Linked DNA regions of Saccharolobus solfataricus. Each later gene encodes a partner of the first gene's protein in a complex. Links are inferred from orthologs where the notes say so. Each region holds a gene or a part of one and is shown on either strand. Other genes may lie near its edges. The genes, in order: psmA and SSOP1_RS01355.

Region 1 (3,297 bases):
ATAGTAAATACTATAGAGAGTTTTTTCTCTCCTCTTATCTCTAACTCAAAGAAAAATGTTACAACTGCTCAAGGTCATTACGGTAATAAAATAATTATATTGGAATACAGATTTGATAGGAAGAGTGGGGAGCAATTTTTTAAAATAATATTGGAGAAAATTGAAACATCAGAACTAATGCTTATTCTTACAACTATAGATTCTCATATAGATGGAAGTAAGTTATATTTGAGATTCGATAAACAATATTTAATTGCTGAGCATAGACTTGTTCTTAAAGAGGGCGATGATGTCATTAAATGTATAATTTCGTTTAATACTTCCTTGGAGAATATAAAGGAGGAGATAAAGAAACTTGTTAATAGTCGAATCATGCATTCTAAACTCTAAGCTGTTTCCTTATGCAAAAAGGCTAGGTTATAATACGATTTTTAGTGAAGATGGTTTAGTTGGTATAAAAAGAGTTACTATAAAAGTAGAAAATGGAAATCAACTGAAAAAGGCGTTTAAGAAGCAATTTGTTAGTAAGGAAGTTTTGGTTTTTGTAAAACCCCTTTCAATAGATGCCTTAAAGTACGCTGTTATCAATAAGAGGGTTAATGCTGTGGTATTAGATGATGATAATATTAGAATATTTAAGAAAAGCATGCTAAATCTGTTAAGATCTTATGGCAAATTTGTTGAGATTTCCCTTAAATCTTCTAGCGGGTTATTATATAACGCTATACTGTTTGCATATAAATGGATACCTAATATTATTTTCTCCTCGTATGCAAGCTCTTTTGATGAAATCTGGAGTCCAATCTCCAAAATAAGTTATTTGACTGTACTGGGAGCTGATGAAGAGGAAGCTTATAAGTTTGTTATAATAAATCCCATAAAGTTGTTGAATGAACTCAATTCAATTAATAATTGACATTATATTAATATTATGGATTCTTATATTAACTGTATTATATTTTAAAAGAAGACAATTAAATGTTGATATTGTAAAAAATAAGAAAATAATAAGAGCTAAAAGGTATATAGTATTTTATGTAATCTCTGAATATAAAGTAAAAGGCGATGATTTAGAGAGAGTTATTCGCAACTCCTTGAAGGACTTATTAGGTAGTGTGTGGCTTAACATTGCAAACCCCAAAGTTGTTACCTATCGAGAAGATACTCAAGAAGGAATTATATCCACTAATAGGGTAGGTTACAAGGCAGTTTTAGCTAGTTTACCCTTTGCTAAGGAAATTAATAATAATAAAATTCTAATAGTTCCTAGAAGGACAACCGGTAGCTTAAAAAAGGCGAAAAAACTAATCGGATTAAAGTGATGAAGCCGCTCCGGACTGTATCGATGATGTTCTCTGCGACGAGCTGAACGATATTTTTAAAATTAGGGATTACTCAGTATTTCATGAGTGAATAGTATATGGCGTTCGGACCAGCCGCTATGGGATATGATAGGGCAATAACCATATTCTCGCCCGACGGATCACTATATCAAGTAGACTATGCATTTGAAGCTGTAAAAAAGGGATGGACAGCAATTGGTATTAAATCAAAGTCTAGTGTTGTTATTGCAAGTGAGAAAAGGAAAGCTCAATCTTTACTAGATGTAGATAGCATAGAGAAAGTATTTTTAATCGACGATCACGTAGGGTGCAGTTTTGCTGGATTAGCTTCTGATGGAAGAGTTTTAATAGACTATGCAAGGAATATAGCATTACAACACAGGTTAATATATGATGAACCAGTTAGCATTGATTATCTAACCAAATCAGTTGCTGATGTTAAGCAAATGTATACACAACATGGAGGAGTTAGACCATTTGGCGTTGCCCTAGTAATTGCGGGAATAGATAAATCAGTTCCTAAATTATTTATGACTGAACCTAGTGGGCAATATATGCCATATCAAGCTGTTGCAATAGGGCAGGGTTACTATACAGCTACTGAGTTTTTAGAGAAGAATTATAAGGAGGATTTGAATGTGGAAGAGACTATATTGCTTGCTTTAAAGGCCTTATCGGCTACTCTAAAGCCTAATGAAAAGTTAACTCCAAATACTGTGGAAATAGGATATGCCTCAACCCAGACTGGGTTATTTCTGAAAATGACTAATGAAGATAAGAATATGTATTTACAGAAGTTATAATAAGGTGGATTTTTTTCATGACGAAGGAGCGTGATTATGTAATAGTTAAATATGAGTCACATGGAGAGAGGTTTGAGATATTAGCTAAGCCAAAAGAAGCATTAGCTTTTAGAAGTGGGAAGAGCATAAGTCTTTCTGATGTAGTGGTTTCTGATACTATTTATAAGGACGTAAAGAAAGGTTTAAAAGCGTCTCCAGCATCACTTAAAAAAGTTTTTGGTACTACCGATTTCGAGACAATTGTAAAAGAAATTTTACTTAAAGGTGAATTACCAGTAACTGCAGAACAAAGGAAAGAAATGCTAGAAACTAAGAGAAAGCAAATAATTGATTTTATTCATAGGAACGCAGTTGATCCAAAAACTAATTTGCCAATTCCGCCAACCAGATTAGAGATGGCAATGGAACAAGCTAGAATACAAATCGATTTAAACAAAGACGTGGAAGCACAAGCTATGCAAATAGTAAAGGAGATTTCTAAGATAATTCCAATTAAAATAGCAAGGGCTTTGCTTAGTATTAAAGTACCATCAGAATATAGCTCTAAGGTTAAATCTCAATTGCATAACTTAGGGGAGGTAAAAAAGGCCAATTGGTTAGAAGATGGTACGCTACTTGCGGAATTGGAAATACCTGCCGGTGCACAGCAAGACGTTATAGATAAGTTAAATAGTCTTACAAAAGGAGAAGTTGAAGTTAAAGTATTGCAAGTGAGATGAACATGAGTCAGTCCCAGAAAATTGTCTTACAGCCAAGGTCAATAGTAGTTCCTGGTGAGTTATTAGCAGAAGGCGAATTTCAGATTCCTTGGTCTCCTTATATACTAAAGATTAACAGCAAATACTACTCCACAGTTGTTGGGCTTTTTGATGTAAAAGATACTCAATTTGAGGTAATTCCCTTGGAAGGCTCGTTTTATTATCCTAAGATTAATGACATAGTAATAGGTTTAGTGGAGGACGTTGAGATCTATGGCTGGGTGGTTGATATAAAAGCACCTTATAAGGCTTACTTACCAGCTTCAAATCTTTTAGGGAGGTCTATTAATGTTGGAGAGGACTTAAGGAGATATTTAGATGTAGGTGACTATGTTATAGCTAGAATTGAAAATTTTGATAGGTCAATAGATCCCGTCTTATCCGTTAAAGGCA
Region 2 (3,120 bases), 410 kb from region 1 along the record:
GCTCGCCTATTTTTGATTTAGTATATGTTTCTTTTATTATCGGTAGTTCATACTTAAGCCTGGCCAGTTCTATTTGCATTTTTGCCTCTTTTGACCCTGCATGTAGTGCAAATATTTCTAAGAGAAGCAGTATTTTGTCTAAGACCTCTTTTCCTTTCAGTTCTCTTCTTATATTTATAAAGTGCCTAGGCTTAAGTTGTTCGAATATAATTAACGTGGAAATTTCCTCATCGTTCTTGATTTGTTGTAGCTTATCATATTGTATATAAAATTTCACATTAGGCGATTTTGGTAATTTATAAATACTCGTTACCTTATAGTTAGCCCCCTCAACTAACGCTATTGCCTCTTCCTCAAACTCTTTAGATACAAAAAGAGCAGCTGTTTTCACTTCTTTCCCTCTTTAATATTTACCACGTCCCCTAAAGTTAATCCAGTGTCATCAAATTCTTTCTCGCTTTCTTCGTTATTTTCTAATGGGGTAACTAGTTTAATGCCAAGGATTTTCTCTAATTGCCTAGCTTGAGAGATTGTAGGTTTCAATTTACCACTTTCAAATCTTTTAACAATGTTTTCTGATACTTTTAATTTTTGTGCTAGCTGCTGCTGTGAGATACCCAATTGTTCTCTAGCAGTTTTAATAATCTTGTAATAATCTGTTACAATTTCTAATTCAGCATTTTCCATTTTGGGTGGTTTAAGAGTGGCTTTCTTACGTGTTTCGCTTTTCTTACTATCTGCCTTTACTATCACTGCATGTTTTCTTATTCTATCGTAACACGAATTACATACAGTAATAATTGAGCCTTCATACGACACAGTTATACCTTTACCACGAATTTGAGATCCACATAATTCACAGTATTCTTCACTATTAGCTTGCATATAAATACCTATTGTAAATACTTGTATTAAACGTTTTTAGTCTATGCTAAACAAGTATATATACGGGTTAAATTGTCAGGGGATTTCGACACAATAAGGGATGCTTCTTCTCCGGATGAAGTTCAATTAGTTAGATTATTAGAAGAAAAAATCAAGTCATTGCAAATTGAAATTGAAAATCTAAGAAAAGAACTAAATTATTATAAAGCAGAAATGGAAAAAATGTTAAGTCCTCCGCTAATAGAGGCAGTTGTATTGGACGTTTTACCAGACGGTAGAGTTCTAGTTAGAAGTTCGTCAGGGCCAAATTTGGTAGTAAATATAGCTAGTCATATTGATCAAAAATTAATAAAGCCTGGAATATCTGTTGCCTTAAATCAAAGAGGATCTACTATACTGGAGGTTTTACCACAGAAGGAAGATCCAATTGTAAAGACAATGGAAATTATTGAAAGACCTAACGTAACTTATTCTGAGATCGGTGGATTAGAAGAGCAAATAAGGGAGTTAAGGGAGGTCGTGGAATTACCTTTAAAGAATCCTGAGATATTTAGGGAGATAGGAGTAGAGCCACCAAAGGGAGTTTTACTATATGGTCCGCCCGGTACAGGGAAGACTATGTTGGCAAAGGCAGTAGCCACTGAGAGTAATGCTGTGTTTATTCATGTTGTTGCTTCAGAGTTTGCACAAAAATTTGTGGGGGAAGGCGCTAGGATAGTTAGAGAGCTATTTGAGATGGCTAAAAGAAAGGCGCCATCAATAATCTTCATTGATGAAATTGATGCTATAGGTGCTAAGAGGATAGATATAGGAACTAGTGGAGAAAGAGAGATACAAAGGACGCTAATGCAGCTCTTGGCCGAACTTGATGGGTTTGATCCATTGGATAATGTTAAGATCATAGCAGCTACCAATAGGATAGATATATTAGATCCTGCGTTATTGAGGCCTGGTAGATTTGATAGGATAATAGAGGTTCCTTTACCTGATTTTAAAGGGAGAACTGAGATATTTAATATATATTTAAAGAAAATGAAAATCGAAGACAATATAAACCTTGAGCTATTATCTCAGCTTACAGAAGGGTTTAGTGGTGCAGATATTAAAAACGTTTGTGTTGAAGCTGCATATATGGCAATTAGGGACGGTAGGAATAAGGTAACGATGAACGATTTAGTTGAGGCTATAAACAAGATTAATGTTAAAAGGAATAAAATGGAAAGCATGAAAGAGAGGCGAGAGAAGTATAGCTAAATATAAAGAGTTTTTAAGTAAACCATCAGAAGCGAAGTATAATGAGATCTTAACTTTACGTTCTATTGCTGAATATCAATTCGATTATAATGTTTCTAGATGTTTATTCCCCGAGGATCAACACTTTTTAATTCAAAGATCCTTAAATACAAGGAAAATTAGAAATGTGCTAACTAGTAGGGGAGAATTATATTTAGTATTAAGGGCTCAAGATGTTTTATTTTCTCTTACGTTGTTAAGCGGGAGTGTAATTAAGGAGTGTTCAAAGTTTCCAGAATATAGGGTTATAATACCTAATAGTTTCGAAGAATTCATAAAAAATGGAAGGAATGTCTTCTCTAAACATGTAATAGCGGTTGATAAGCGAATAAGGGCTGGAGATGATGTAATAGTTGTGAATGAAAATGACGAGTTAATAGCAATAGGTAAAGCTAAATTATCCGGAGAAGAAATGATGGAGTATAGAAGAGGTATGGCAGTTCACGTGAAAAGAGGTGTATTAGATGAGTAACGTTAAGATAGTAATAAAGAAAGATTTAAGTGAATTAAAAGGTTCTACATTTATAACTGGATTTAGAACTATAGGGGAGGTAGGATATTTAGCAATAAGGCATTTAGCCTTGAAAAGAAAAATGGAAAGAATAGGGTATGTTGTTACTAAGTATTATAGAGATGTCACGTTTTTAGATGATTATGGCATTGCAACGCCTTTCGATATATTCTATGATAAGGACAAACATTTAGTACTATTACTTAATCATATTTTGCCATTTCAACGTGAATGGAATGATTTCGCTTCAGAGGTTATAAAATGGGTTAAAAAATTATCAATAAACAATATACTTCTTGTAGGAGCACTAGATAAAAGGTATAAGGTCGGAAATGAGAGTTTAAAATGGTTAAAAACATCAAAGTGTAAGCTGAATTTAGATTACCCTCAGTTAGACAAGCAATTACTAATGGTGGGTCCATTAGCTTTAT

Evidence for each region.
Region 2: the proteins of psmA (region 1) and SSOP1_RS01355 are in contact, whole or in part, in a cryo-EM structure (PDB 6HE5), measured with the Archaeoglobus fulgidus proteins. The link is inferred for Saccharolobus solfataricus from one-to-one orthologs. Residues at the interface, in WP_010877997.1 of Archaeoglobus fulgidus: Ala30, Arg33, Gly34, Ala35, Asp51, Arg53, Val54, Lys66, Ser79, Gly80, Leu81, Val82, Met166; in WP_010879468.1 of Archaeoglobus fulgidus: Asp391, Leu392, Lys393, Gly394, Met396, Phe397, Val398.

What each region holds. Positions count from the first base shown.
Region 1 is NZ_LT549890.1:646,221-649,517, reverse strand. Bases 320-3,283 are described here. They hold psmA (archaeal proteasome endopeptidase complex subunit alpha), read left to right. Parts: upstream 320-1,420; coding sequence 1,421-2,146; downstream 2,147-3,283. Other genes in these bases: rrp4 (exosome complex RNA-binding protein Rrp4), read left to right, coding at 2,868-3,283; SSOP1_RS03810 (ribosome assembly factor SBDS), read left to right, coding at 2,164-2,865; SSOP1_RS03820 (Rpp14/Pop5 family protein), read left to right, coding at 891-1,322; SSOP1_RS03825 (RNase P subunit p30 family protein), read left to right, coding at 356-916; SSOP1_RS03830 (RNA-binding protein), read left to right, coding at 320-390. In the rest of the region: more of SSOP1_RS03830, read left to right, coding at 1-319; more of rrp4, read left to right, coding at 3,284-3,297. UniProt on the Methanocaldococcus jannaschii protein: Component of the proteasome core, a large protease complex with broad specificity involved in protein degradation. The M.jannaschii proteasome is able to cleave oligopeptides after Glu, Asp, Tyr, Phe, Trp, slightly after Arg, but not after Ala.
Region 2 is NZ_LT549890.1:231,695-234,814, forward strand. The notes cover bases 262-3,048. They hold SSOP1_RS01355 (proteasome-activating nucleotidase), read left to right. Parts: upstream 262-957; coding sequence 958-2,139; downstream 2,140-3,048. Other genes in these bases: hflX (GTPase HflX), read right to left, coding at 262-391; SSOP1_RS01350 (multiprotein bridging factor aMBF1), read right to left, coding at 388-885; SSOP1_RS01360 (PUA domain-containing protein), read left to right, coding at 2,204-2,650; SSOP1_RS01365 (proteasome assembly chaperone family protein), read left to right, coding at 2,643-3,048. In the rest of the region: more of hflX, read right to left, coding at 1-261; more of SSOP1_RS01365, read left to right, coding at 3,049-3,120. UniProt on the Methanocaldococcus jannaschii protein: ATPase which is responsible for recognizing, binding, unfolding and translocation of substrate proteins into the archaeal 20S proteasome core particle.